Regions from separate parts of the Glutamicibacter sp. GQ173 genome, predicted to be linked through region 1. Evidence: riboswitches for the same ligand, from Rfam matches in the RefSeq annotation. Region 1 holds a riboswitch; each other region holds the start of a gene.

What was found. Region 1 has a riboswitch for S-adenosylmethionine ahead of AC6CHO_RS15015 (OsmC family protein). Riboswitches for the same ligand answer to the same signal wherever they lie in the genome.
Region 2: another riboswitch for S-adenosylmethionine. It lies ahead of AC6CHO_RS12390 (O-acetylhomoserine aminocarboxypropyltransferase/cysteine synthase family protein); the one in region 1 lies ahead of AC6CHO_RS15015 (OsmC family protein).
Region 3: another riboswitch for S-adenosylmethionine. It lies ahead of AC6CHO_RS10680 (bifunctional o-acetylhomoserine/o-acetylserine sulfhydrylase); the one in region 1 lies ahead of AC6CHO_RS15015 (OsmC family protein).

Annotation. Positions count from the first base shown of each region.
Region 1 is NZ_JCAXDT010000009.1:167,911-171,980, forward strand. Features, by position in the region: gene AC6CHO_RS15010 (DEAD/DEAH box helicase) at 1-999, opposite strand, end outside; SAM riboswitch class IV at 1,744-1,863, shown strand; gene AC6CHO_RS15015 (OsmC family protein) at 1,895-2,446, shown strand; gene AC6CHO_RS15020 (L-idonate 5-dehydrogenase) at 2,526-3,614, opposite strand; gene AC6CHO_RS15025 (SDR family oxidoreductase) at 3,604-4,070, opposite strand, start outside.
Region 2 is NZ_JCAXDT010000007.1:113,328-117,397, forward strand. Features, by position in the region: gene AC6CHO_RS12390 (O-acetylhomoserine aminocarboxypropyltransferase/cysteine synthase family protein) at 1-1,184, opposite strand, end outside; SAM riboswitch class I at 1,272-1,362, opposite strand; gene AC6CHO_RS12395 (LysR family transcriptional regulator) at 1,595-2,536, opposite strand; gene AC6CHO_RS12400 (DUF1852 domain-containing protein) at 2,659-3,651, shown strand; gene AC6CHO_RS12405 (methionine synthase) at 3,671-4,070, shown strand, end outside.
Region 3 is NZ_JCAXDT010000006.1:15,539-19,608, reverse strand. Features, by position in the region: gene metX (homoserine O-acetyltransferase MetX) at 1-923, opposite strand, end outside; gene AC6CHO_RS10680 (bifunctional o-acetylhomoserine/o-acetylserine sulfhydrylase) at 926-2,284, opposite strand; SAM riboswitch class IV at 2,375-2,495, opposite strand; gene AC6CHO_RS10675 (VOC family protein) at 2,668-3,312, shown strand; gene AC6CHO_RS10670 (GNAT family acetyltransferase) at 3,370-3,789, opposite strand; gene AC6CHO_RS10665 (CPBP family intramembrane glutamic endopeptidase) at 3,808-4,070, opposite strand, start outside.

The DNA.
Region 1 (4,070 bases):
ACTCGCAATGGGAATGACCGTCATGTCTTCAAGGACCAGGTAATCCAATCGCAGAGTGAGTGCTGCCAGCAACAACGCGAAGGGCACCTTGATGTCATCGATGGTGACTTCGACCGTTAGATCAAACCAGTCGCCGGAGTTTTCACCTGCCTCGATAGAGACTGTTGCCGGCGTATCAAGGATCCGATATCTAGGCAGCTGATTCTGCGCTTCGATGAGAATATCTGGGTGCTCTTCAAGTAACGGCAGGGTGTAGACCATGAAGTCGATGGACTCATCGATGGTCAATTCACGATCCTCGTAAATCCCCTGGGAGTTCACCTGACCCAACGCCGAGTCGTCACCCAATTTGTCCTTGATTGAAGCCAGGATCTCTTTTTCGACGCTGCGCTGCTTGGTCGCTTTGGGCGCGTACTTCCACGAATAGTGCAGGTTCACCGTTTCGGCAGTGCTGGAAACTCGCAGCCGCAACACCGGGCGAGGAGGCTCGGGAATGACGTAAGAAACGTCAGCGCTTTTCAGAGGTGCCAATGCCCTCATGCGATCCAGGTGAGAATCTTCGAATCGTTGGACGTCGGTTGACGGAATGAACTGCACACCAGAAGCGATAAAGGTCGCCAGCTCGCCCGAAACGGGCTCGGCAAATTCGGCTAGTCCCCAGTCCTTGGATTTCTCCAGCGGTTTCGACGAATACGCCAAAAGAGTTGGCGGGTTGCCGATAGGCAATAAGTGAGTGTGCTCCTCTTCAGGTCCTCTGAGGATGCCTTCTACCGTCAACCCGTTCTCGCCGCGACGCATATCCAGGTAGGCCTGAGCCTGTACCTCGCTGAAGTTCACTTCAGCTTTGCCCGAAGTAGCACCATTGATGATCGCTACGCCAGCGTCCCGAAGCTCTCCAAATGCGGCTATCAAGTCCTTGCCGGGCACTTCCATCAAGGAAATCCAGTCCTTGGCTTCCCAGAAATGGCCATACTTCTGCTTTTCTGCGTGCTCTCGCATACGGTTCAGTTCAATTACGGCTCGGCGCTGTTCCCTAGGGAAATGTTCGTCAAAGGCTACTGATTTCCAGCTCACACCGGACTGCACCCAAGGACTCTTGCTTCCCCGCTTAGCTGGGCGCGCTTGAAGAGTCAGCAGGTCGTCGCCACCATACCGAGGCGTTCTGAGAATCTTCAGGATCAGACCCAAAGGTTCTTCAATAATGTCTATTTCGTCCTGGGGCACCGGCAACAGTCGGTTAAGGTTTCGCTCCCACTGAGGTACTGCATTGCGACGCCACGCGTATGGGTCCGATTCGACGTCAGAAACGATCAGTGGATCATCCTCGTCACTGAGGACCTCTAGGAGTAAAGCCGCCACCTCTGCGCAGCTATTTTCGGAAGGATGCCCTGAGCAAAATCCTTCAAATTCAATGCGATCCCCCGCAATGTGGAAATTCGCCACCACTTCGAGACCTGCGACCAGGCCGGTGACGCCTGAACTGCCAACCCTTTGGTATCGGTCAACGTCTTGAACGAGACCCGCTTTGTGATACATCCGTCCAGCACGAAGTTCATCGTCAGACACCAATAAGTCCAGAGAGCCAAAGTTCAGCTGGAATTCCATCATCGCCATCCAAAAGTAGTGCGTTAGAGCGGATTGCTACCCTCCATCCTATCGATGCATAGGGACAAGACAGCCATGACGAAACGTTAAGTGGATACTTTACCGAGCCCGCTGTTAGCGGATAAAAAGGAACTACTGAATCACGAGTTCCACTCATCAAGGCCCTGGCTGAGTGGACGGCAACCCTTGAGCCATTGTGCGGGGTGCCCCAGGTGACGATTCGACGCATCTTGAAATCCAAGATCGTAAACGATGGCGCCCCCTGCGCCAGAAAGGGGATGACTCCCCCATGTCTCACGCAACAGCAAAACTCTCAGTAGCCGAGGACCGTTCACAGCGCCTTCAAGAAGCAGGTGCAGGTTGGGGCGAACGGATTTCCGCCGCACCGCATAGCGCCGCGTTGACCTTTACGGTCCAGGGCGAAGGCTTTGATTCGGTTGCCAGCAATATCCGCGCCGGCAAGCACACCTTCACCGTGGACGAACCGGCAGCGCTCGGTGGCAGCGACATCGCGGCCAGCCCAGTGGAATACGCGTTGGCGGCCTTGGTCTCCTGCCAGGTAGTGGTCTATCGGCTCTACGCTGAGAACCTGGGAATCCAGGTTGACGATGTCCAGATCACCGCCGACGGGCAGCTCGACGTCCGCGGGCTCTTCGGCATCGATCCTTCCATCCGACCCGGATTCTCTTCGGTGGATCTGAAGGTGCAGATTGCTGGCCCGGAATCCGCCGAACGCTACGAGGAATTGCGCCAGGCAGTAGATACACACTGCCCGGTGCTTGACCTCTTCGCCAACCCGGTGCCGGTCACCACCTCGGTGCAGCTGATCGAAGCCAGCTAGCCCAAGCTGGATACAGCAATGCACTGTGGCGGCCATTGATATTAATGGCCGCCACAGTGCACTTTGCGCCTAGGGAAAACTACTGTTCCAGGAAGTTGAGCAGCACCTTGCCCGAGGTCGAGGAGTCCTTGGCGGTTTCAAAGGCTTCAAGTCCATCGGCTACCGGGAACTCATGGGTGACGGCTGCCCCGATCTGCAGGGAGCCGTCGGCCAGGGCTTCGAGCACCTGATCGATTTCGCCGTTGAAGCGGAAGGATCCGACTAGTTCCAGTTCCCGAGTGATAGCCAGTGAAATCAGCGCAGGCTGTTCGCCGGAGGGCAGCAATCCGACCATGACGACGCGCCCGCCGCGCACCGCACCGCGGACCGCTGATGCTAAGCCGCGGTAGTTGCCGCTGGCCTCGATCACCACATCCGCGTTGACTTTGGCGATGGCCTCCTGGTCATCGGCGCGCAGGGTGGAGGTGGCGCCCAGTTCCCGGGCGATGGCCAGTGGCTTCTCGTGCATATCCACTGCGATGATCTCGCTGGCACCGGCACGCTTGAGCACTGCCACCGCGAGCGCGCCGATGGGGCCGGCGCCAATGACCAGGGCCTTTTTGCCTGAGACATCTCCGGCACGCGAGACTGCATGCCACGCCACCGCTGCCGGTTCGGCCAGTGCGGCGTCGCGCAGCGAGAGTCCCCCAGGCAGTTCGCGCAGCATGCGCGTTGGCAGGTTCACTTCACGGGCAAAAGCGCCTTCGGTATGCGGGTAGCGGGCGGCCGAGCCGAGGTAGGTGCAGCCCGGGGAAAGGTTCGGGCGATCTGCCGGGTATGGTTCCCCGGTGTCCACGGGGGTTGCCGGGTATGGTTCCCCGGTGTCCCCGGGGGTTGCCGGGTGCACGGCGATCTTGGTTCCGGCCGCTGGTCCGCTGCCATCGGCGGCGGCTTCGATGACGGTTCCCACAATCTCGTGTCCGAGCACCATGGGCGCCTTGAGGATGGATTCCCCGGCGGCGCCATGGCTCCAGTAGTGCAGGTCCGATCCGCAGATGCCGCCGTAGGCGATGGCGATGCGCGCTTGGTCGGTCTTCGGAGCTGGCACATCGATCTGCTCGATGCGCAGGTCCCCGGCGGCGTGGGCGACCACGGCCAGGGCCTTGGTGGAAAGGCTGCTAGACGACAACGCTCATGCCTCCGTCGATGAAAATGGTTTGCCCGTTCACATAGTTGGACCCGTCGGATGCCAGCCAGACGGCCGGGCCGGCCAGGTCCTCGACGGTGCCCCAGCGGGCGGCCGGCGTGCGTCCGAGGATCCACGAGTTGAACTTCTCGTCGTCCACCAGGTTCTGGGTCATCTCGGTGTGGATGTAGCCCGGGGCGATGCCGTTGATCTGCAGACCTGCGCCAGCCCACTCGGCGGTCATGGCGCGGGTGAGGTTGCGCAGGCCACCCTTGGCTGCGGTGTAGGCGGAGATGGTCGGGCGGGCCAGGTCTGTTTGCACCGAGCAGATGTTGATGATCTTGCCTTCGCCGCGTTGCACCATGCCGCGGGCAACTTCGCGCCCCACCAGGAAGGCGCTGGTCAGGTTGGTATCGATCACGCGCTGCCAGTCGGCAACTTCTAGCTCCAGCATGGGAA
Region 2 (4,070 bases), on a different contig from region 1:
GTGTTCAGCCCGGCGGCGGCCAGCTGCTGCTCGGAGAGCCGGCAGTGGGTCATGGTGGCCGGGTGCGAAATCATGGTGCGGGTGTCCCCCACATTGGCGGCCAGCGAAATCAGCTTGAGCCCGTCGATCAGCGGGGAGACCAGTGTGGGGTGGGCCAGCTCGATGGCCAGCACGCAGCCGGTGCCCTTGGGCGTGATCTTCTTGGCCAGCTCGTGGCTCGGGTGGGTGGACAGCGAGGGGTGGTGGATGGCCACAATGCCCGGGTGCGCCAGGAGTTCGCCGATCAGCGTGGTGACGCTGCGCTGCACATGGGCGGCGCGCACCGGCAGGGTTTCGATGCCGGCGAGGATCCCCTGGGCGCTGGCCGGGGCCAGGGTCGGGCCCAAATCGTGCAGGAATTTGGAGCGCACCAGCATCGCGTAGGCAGCGGATCCGTGGCGTTCGAGCAGCGAGGTGTTGTTCAGCCGCACCCGCGGTGCGGCGATCTGCGGCCAGCGGGCGGTGTCGGAGAAGTCGAATTTGCCCGAGTCCACGACGATCCCGCCCAAAACAGAACCGTGTCCGGCCAGGCCCTTGGTGGCCGAGTGCACCACGATGTCCGCGCCGAAGTCCAGCGGCCGCACATTCAGCGGGGTGGCCAGGGTGTTGTCGACCACCACCGGGATGTTGTGCTCGTGGGCGATCGCCGCGATGGCGGGCAGATCGGCCACGGTGCACAGCGGGTTGGACACGGACTCCAGGAAGAAGGCGCGGGTGTCCTCTTCGATGGCGCCGGCCCAGGCGGTGGGATCGGCCTGATCCACAAAGCTGATGCGGATGCCGAAGTCGGCAAAGGTGTCGGTGAACAGGTCCACGGTGCCGCCGTAGAGCGAGGAGGAGGCCACGATGTGCTTGGGTCCCTGGGTCAGAGCCAGCAGGGACAAGGCCACGGCGGACTGGCCGGTGGCGGTGGCTACCGCCTGGGCTCCGCCTTCCAGCGCGGCCACGCGCTGCTCGAGAATCGAGACGGTGGGGTTGCCGGTGCGCGAGTATGTGAAACCGGCCTGGCGCAGCGCGAACTTCTCGATCGCCTCGGCATGCGACTGGAATTGGTAGGCTGCGGAATTGTGCAGCGGCGGCAGCATCGGGCGGAAGTCTCCGCTCGGGCGATATCCGGCGTGGACCGCGTCGGTTCCTTGGCTCATAGCTCCTCCTCGATTCTCTGCGAGGGAGTGCACCGATTAGGCATCGTGCAAAGGCACGAAGCACAGCGCGAAAGCGCGTTCGGAACTGCTCCATCGTTCCTGGCATTAGCACCTTTCGGTTTCCCGATGGTTGCTGCGACGTCAACGAGCCAGATCTCTTAGTCGCTCTTGATGGTTTGTTGTTCTTCCATGGTTGACCATGGCTCGCAGACGGCGCAAGCGGCCAACAGCCCTGCGCTTCATACAAGGCCGCCAGGCTTCATATGACTTCTCGTTGTCATGATGACGCGGTGGCTGGCATCACTTTATGACGCGAGCTTTTGGGCTGATTGGTTGCGATTTAGGGGTTCTGCTGGAAGTTTGTGACGATGGACCGGCGCTCGATGACCGAGAGTTACGCCTGGGGCGGCTCAGCCGAGCACCTCGACGCCGAAGCTGGCGACCACGGTGCGGACTTCTTGCAGATAGCGCTGGGCCTGGTCGGTGAGCGGGATCGCGGCGTGGCCGATCCAGCCGATCTCGATGCGCTCCTCGATCGCCAGCGGGATGGCGACGATGGAGGGATCCAGCTCGTCGCTGATGATGCCGGTGGAAATCGTGTACCCGCCCAGGCCGATCATGAGGTTGAAGATCGTGGCGCGGTCCGAGACCTGGATTTCGCGTTGGCTGGAGCGGGTGGAGAGCACCTCCTCGGCGAAGTAGAAGGAATTATTCGCTCCCTGGTCGAAGGTCAGCCGCGGCAGGTCTTCGAGGTCTTCGAGCGTGACCTGGCTTCGGGTGGCCAGCGGGTTGCTGCGCGAGATGAAGATGTGCGGGTCGGCCAGGAACAGCGGGTGGAAGACCAGCCGGGATTCGCGCAGCAGCTTGTCGATGACCTTCCGGTTGAAGTCGTTGAGGTAGAGAATCCCGATGTCGCTGCGCAGCGTGCGCACGTCCTCGATGATTTCTTCGGTGCGGGTCTCGCGCAGCGAAAACTGGTATTCCTCGGCGCCGCTGGCCTGGACCATGCGCACAAAGGCATCCACAGCAAAGGAGTAGTGCTGGGTGGAGACGCCCAGCAGCCGCCTGGCGGCGGGGCGGCCGAGGTAGCGGTGCTCAAGAAGCTCCACCTGCTCGAGCACCTGCCGGGCGTAGCCGAGGAATTCTGCGCCTTCGGCGGTGAGCGTCACTCCCCTGGCCGAGCGCATCAGCAAGGTGCGTCCCACCCGGGATTCAAGTTCCTTCATCGCCGCCGACATGCTGGGCTGCGCGACGTAAATCAGGTCGGCGGCGGCGGAGATGGATCCCTCGGAGGCCACCGCCACGAAATAGCGCAGCTGCTGCAGTGTCAAGCCATTTGTTCCCTGAACCATAGCCAGAGTCTATATGAATCCATAGTTATATCGAGTTACCTGATATCAAGAATCACCCTGCATGATTGACGCAACGACTTCCCCTCGGCCTGCCCAGGCCTCCCAAATACAGATTGGCCATCATGGCAGACGCATTAAATTTCAGCATTAGCACCACCAGATTCGACGAGAATTACTCCCCTTCTGCGAATTCTCGAACCACGACAAACTTCGCCAATTTGGCGCGCGGGGAGCGCCGCGAAGAGAACCTTCGCAATGCCCTGACGATGATCAATCGCCGTTTCAATTCCCTGGCTCACTGGGACAATCCCCAAGGCGACCGCTATTCTCTTGAATTGGAAATCATTTCTGCAAATGTGCATTTTTCTGCCGATAATACCGATCAGGAATTTCCACTTTTAGAAGTGCTTGAAACCACGATCGTGGATAAACTCACGGGTACTCAGTCCCAGGGCATGGTCGGCAATAATTTTTCTTCTTATGTCCGCGATTACGACTTCAGCGTGGTGCTTCCAGCTTCGTGCAATGACAGCGGAGCCCCGGTGCTTCCGGAAGATTTTGGCGATCTCCATGGGCAGCTCTTCCAGCATTTCTTGAACTCACAGGCGTACCGTGAGCGTTTTGCCCAGTTGCCGGTGGTCTGCATCAGCGTCTCGACTTCCAAAACCTATTTCCGCACCGGCAACAGCCATCCAGTGCTCGGCTTGGAATACCAACAGGATGAAAATTCCTTGACCGACGCATACTTCGGAAAAATGGGCTTGAGCGTGCGCTACTTCATGCCGCCGGGCGCCGTTGCGCCGCTGGCCTTCTACTTCCGCGGCGACCTGCTCAACGATTACACCAATCTGCAGCTGATCAGCCTGATCAGCACCATGGAGACATTCCAGAAGATCTACCGCCCGGAGATCTACAACGCCAATTCGGCGGCACCGGCTGTGTACCACCCGAGCCTTGGCGCCGAAGATTTCTCCCCCACCCGCGTCTTCTATGACCGCGAAGAGCGAACCCAACTGGGCAAGATCCAAGGCAAGTTCACCGAAGAGCATTTCATCATCCCTAATCGCCAACTGCTCGATCAGTGGTCCGCTTCCTGCCCGACACCCGTCGCCTAAGATCCAGAAAGATTCCCCTATGACTTCCCCGCTTATCCCCACGTCAATTGTTGGAAGCCTGCCCAAGCCGTCATGGCTTGCCGAGCCTGAAAAACTTTGGTCCCCTTGGAAGCTTGAGGGCGCGCAATTGCTCGAAGGCCAGCAGGACGCCATGCGCGCTGCGGTCCTCGAGCAGGCCCAGCGCGGCATCGACATCATTTCCGATGGCGAGCAGTCCCGCCAGCACTTTGTCACCACCTTCATCGAGCACCTGAGCGGTGTCGACTTCGAGAAGCGCGAGACCGTGCGCATCCGCAACCGCTACGATGCCAGTGTTCCCACCGTCGTCGGTGCCGTAGAGCGCGAAAAGCCGGTATTCGTTCAGGACGCGAAGTTCCTGCGCTCCTGTACTGACAAGCAGATCAAGTGGACTCTTCCTG
Region 3 (4,070 bases), on a different contig from region 1:
GCGCCCAGCGATTCGTAGCCACGAGCCACGTCATGGCTCATCAGCGCCTCGGTGAGCAGCAGGTAGCTGTTGGCATCAAAACGATTCACCAGCTTGGCCGCCTGGTGATCCAGGTAGCTTTCCACCTGGTAGCGTCCGCGCGGGCCGTCGAACTGGCCGGCAGGCTGCTCGCCGGGCTGCGCGGCCCGGCCAAAGCGGGCCTGGAGCTCGGCCTCGGAACGATAGGTGATGTGCGCCAGGCGCCGGGCCAGGCCCAGGCCCTCATCCGGCCGCGCACCGCTGGAGTAGTAGTCGCCGCCGTTGAAGTTCGGATCCAGCCGGATGGACTGGGTCTGCACCTGGGCAAAGGCGATCTGTTCCGCGGTGGCCTGGGCGCACGAGGCCATCACCACCAGGTTCTTGACCTGTTCGGGGAACTCGACGGCGAATTCCAAGGCGCGCGCCCCGCCCATCGACCCGCCAATCACCGCATGCCAGGAGGTGATGCCCAGCAATTGTGCGAGGCGCGCTTCGAGGCGCACCGCGTCCTTGATGGTGACAAAGGGGAAGCGCGATCCATAGGGCACGCCATGCTCGTCGGGCGACGACGGGCCGGTGGAACCATTGCAGCCGCCGATCATGTTCACGGCGAGAACGAAGTACTTGCTGGTATCGATGGTGGCCCCGGGGCCGACAAACCCGTCCCACCAGCCGGCACTGCGCGAATCGCCCTGGGCGACGTGGGCGTCGCCGGTCAGCGCATGCATCACCAGCACGGCGTTGGAGCCGTCGGCATCGAGGGTGCCCCAGCTTTCGTAGGCCAGCTCTACCTGTGGCAGGTAGCCGCCGAATTCGAAGTGGTGCCCGCCGACGGCCCTGCGGCGCATCATGCCGTCCCGGCCCTCGGCAAGCTGCGGTTCTTCGGTGGTTGCAATGGATGCCATGTCTAGAGGGTTTCCTGCAATTCCTTGTTCGCCCCGTCCGATTCGCCCAGGGCGGCAACAGCGTTGAAGCCCAGTTCCAGGTCGGCCAGGATGTCCTTGATATTTTCCAGGCCCACGCTGATGCGGACCAGTCCCGGGCTCACCCCGGCGGCGATCTGGTCGGCCTCGGAAAGCTGCGCATGGGTGGTGGAGGCCGGGTGGATAGCCAGCGAGCGGACATCGCCGATGTTGGCCACGTGGGAGTGCAGCTCAAGCGCGTCCACAAACGCCTGGCCGGCAGCCGCGCCGCCTGCCAGTTCGAAGGCGATGATCGAGCCGGCGCCGTGATCGCTGTACTTCTTGGCGCGCTCGAACCAAGGCGAGGAGGCCAGGCCGGCATAGGCGACCTTCTGCACCTCGGCGCGGGCTTCGAGCCAGCTGGCGGCCTCGCGCGCATTTTCGCCATGGCGCTCGATGCGCAGGGACAGGGTTTCCAGCCCCTGGGCGATCAGGAAGGCATTGAATGGGGAGACTGAGGCGCCCAGGTCGCGCAGCAGCTGCACGCGCGCCTTGAGGATGTAGGCCAGGTTGGCACCGAGAATGCCGTTCACGCCCAGATCGCGGGCGAACACCAGGCCGTTGTAGGACTCGTCCGGGGTGTTGAAGCCCGGGAAGCGCTCCGGGTCCTGGGCGAAGTCGAAGTTGCCCGAGTCCACGATCACCCCGGCGATCGCATTGCCGTGCCCGCCCAGGAACTTGGTGGCCGAGTGGATGACGATGTCGGCGCCGAATTCGATCGGGCGAATCAGGTACGGGGTGGCCAGGGTGTTGTCCACCAGCAGCGGCACGCCATTTTCGTGGGCGATCTTGGCGACTTCCTCGATGTCCAGCACGTCCTGGCGCGGGTTGGAAATGGTTTCGCCGAAGAAGGCCTTGGTGTTCGGGCGGACCGCGTCGCGCCAGTCCTGCAGGTTATCCGGGTCGGCCACAAAGGTGACCTCGATGCCCAGGCGCTTGAGCGTGTGCTTGAGCAGGTTCTGGGTTCCGCCATAGAGGCTGGGGCTGGCCACCAGGTGGTCGCCGGCTTCGGCCAGGTTCAGGATCGCGAAGGTGGTGGCTGCCTGGCCCGAGGAGAGCAGCAGGGCCCCCACGCCGCCCTCCAGATCGGCGATCCGGGTTTCCACCGCGTCGGTGGTCGGGTTGCCGATGCGGGTGTAGATCGGTTCCAGCTCCTGCAGCGCGAAGCGCGCGGCAGCGCTCTGCGCGGTCGGGAAGACAAAGGAAGTGGTCTGGAAGATCGGCAAGGCCCGCGCGCCGGTGGCGGGATCCGGGGTCTGCCCGGAGTGGATCTGACGGGTTTCAAATGACCAGTTGCTGCTCATGGTTTCCTCCAAAATAGTTCATGCGACTTTGGGGGTAGACCACTGAGAAGACACCGAGAGGAAAGACCTCGCCACGAAGCCTTCCAGGGTTACCCGCGCTTGTCCCCAGCTGCCTTGTGCACCTGGGGGCCAGGTCTTCACCCGGGGCACCCCACCGCGGTTGGAGGGTTGCCGCCCAGTAAGCCGGGGCTTGTTACTGGGACTCATGACCTGTTTCCAGTGTGCCCGAAAACCGAAGATTTTTGCAATGCGGGCACCGCACAATGGTCTCAATCGGTCATATTTCACATCCATGGCGCTTTTGCCGCAGGGAATTCGATTCCATCAAAAACCTTAGGGTCGCCTAAGTAGAGACTGCGGTCACATGTTGTCATGATGGGCACATGATGAGGCTAGATCACGTTAGTTATGCCTGTGGCCCGGATGGGCTGCTGCCAACCGCGCAAAGAATCTCCGAGTCGCTCGGCCTGGAATTCGTCAAGGGAGGCGTGCATCCCAGGTTCGGGACACGCAATGTCATCTTCCCGCTCAAGCATGGCCAGTACCTCGAAGTGGTCGAGGTGCTCAACCACCCGGCCAGCGACAAGGCCCCCTTCGGCCAGGCGGTGCGGGCCCGTTCGGAGCTCGGCGGCGGCTGGATGGGCTGGTGCGTTTCGGTGGACGATCTATCCAGCGCCGAAGACCGCCTGGGCCGCAAGTCGGTTCCGGGCAACCGAAAATTCCCCGACGGCCGCGAGCTGACTTGGCAGCAGATCGGCATCAAGGGCCTGATCGCCGACCCGCAGTGCCCCTACCTGATCTCGTGGGACGAGGAAGCCAAGGACCTGCATCCTTCCAAGGCCCTGGAGCCGACCGGGGCGATCAGCGAGATCTCGATCGCCGGTTCGCGCGATCGGGTCCTGGAATGGCTGGGCCAGCCCCAGAACGTGCACCTCGGCGCGGTGACCATGGACTACCAGGCGCCCAATGGCACCCCGGGCATCTTGTCGGTGACCTTTGAAACGCAGAACGGACCGGTAGTGTTGTAGCCGGTTCGCAGCAAGCTGCCGGCAGGCGGGGACAATGGCGTCCCCGCCTGCCTCTTTTTATGCGCCGGCATCCAGTCGCCGGCCCAGGACCACGACGTGCTGGTCTTCAAATCCCAGCCGCTCATAAAAGCCGCGCACCGCGGTATTCTCCTCGCGCACCATCAGCTGCACCTTGGGCACGCCGCGCTGGGCGAGCCACGCGCTCGCGGCTTGGACCATCTGGGCGCCCAGTCCGCTGCCCTGCCACCGCGGGTCCACGGCCAGGTAGTAGAGCCAGCCGCGGTGCCCATCATGGCCAGCCATCACGGTGGCGAGGACTTCTTCCTCCTCGATCATGGCCAGCACCGTCGAGGTAGAGGTTTCCAAGGCTCGAAGGGCATCGGCGCAGGGGTCGTTCCACGGCCGGGTCAGCCCGGTGGCCTCCCAGAGCGCAACGGCTTCGGGAATCTGCTGCGCAGCCAGCTGAGAAATCTTCATTCCTGCAGTCTAGCCGCGCTAGCTGCCGATCCCGATCGCCGGTCCGATCAGGGCATATCCGACAAAGCCGATGGCGTCGAGCATAAAGTGCGCGATCACCAGCGGCATCACCCGCCCGTACTTGTGGTAGGCCCAGCCGAAGACCACGCCCATGAGCATATTGCCGATCATCGGCCCCGCGCCCTGGTACAGGTGGTAGCTGCCGCGGATCACCGCCGAGGCGATGATGGTGGTCCACAATCCTAAGTTCAGCTTCTTCGCATAGCTGAACAGGAAGCCGA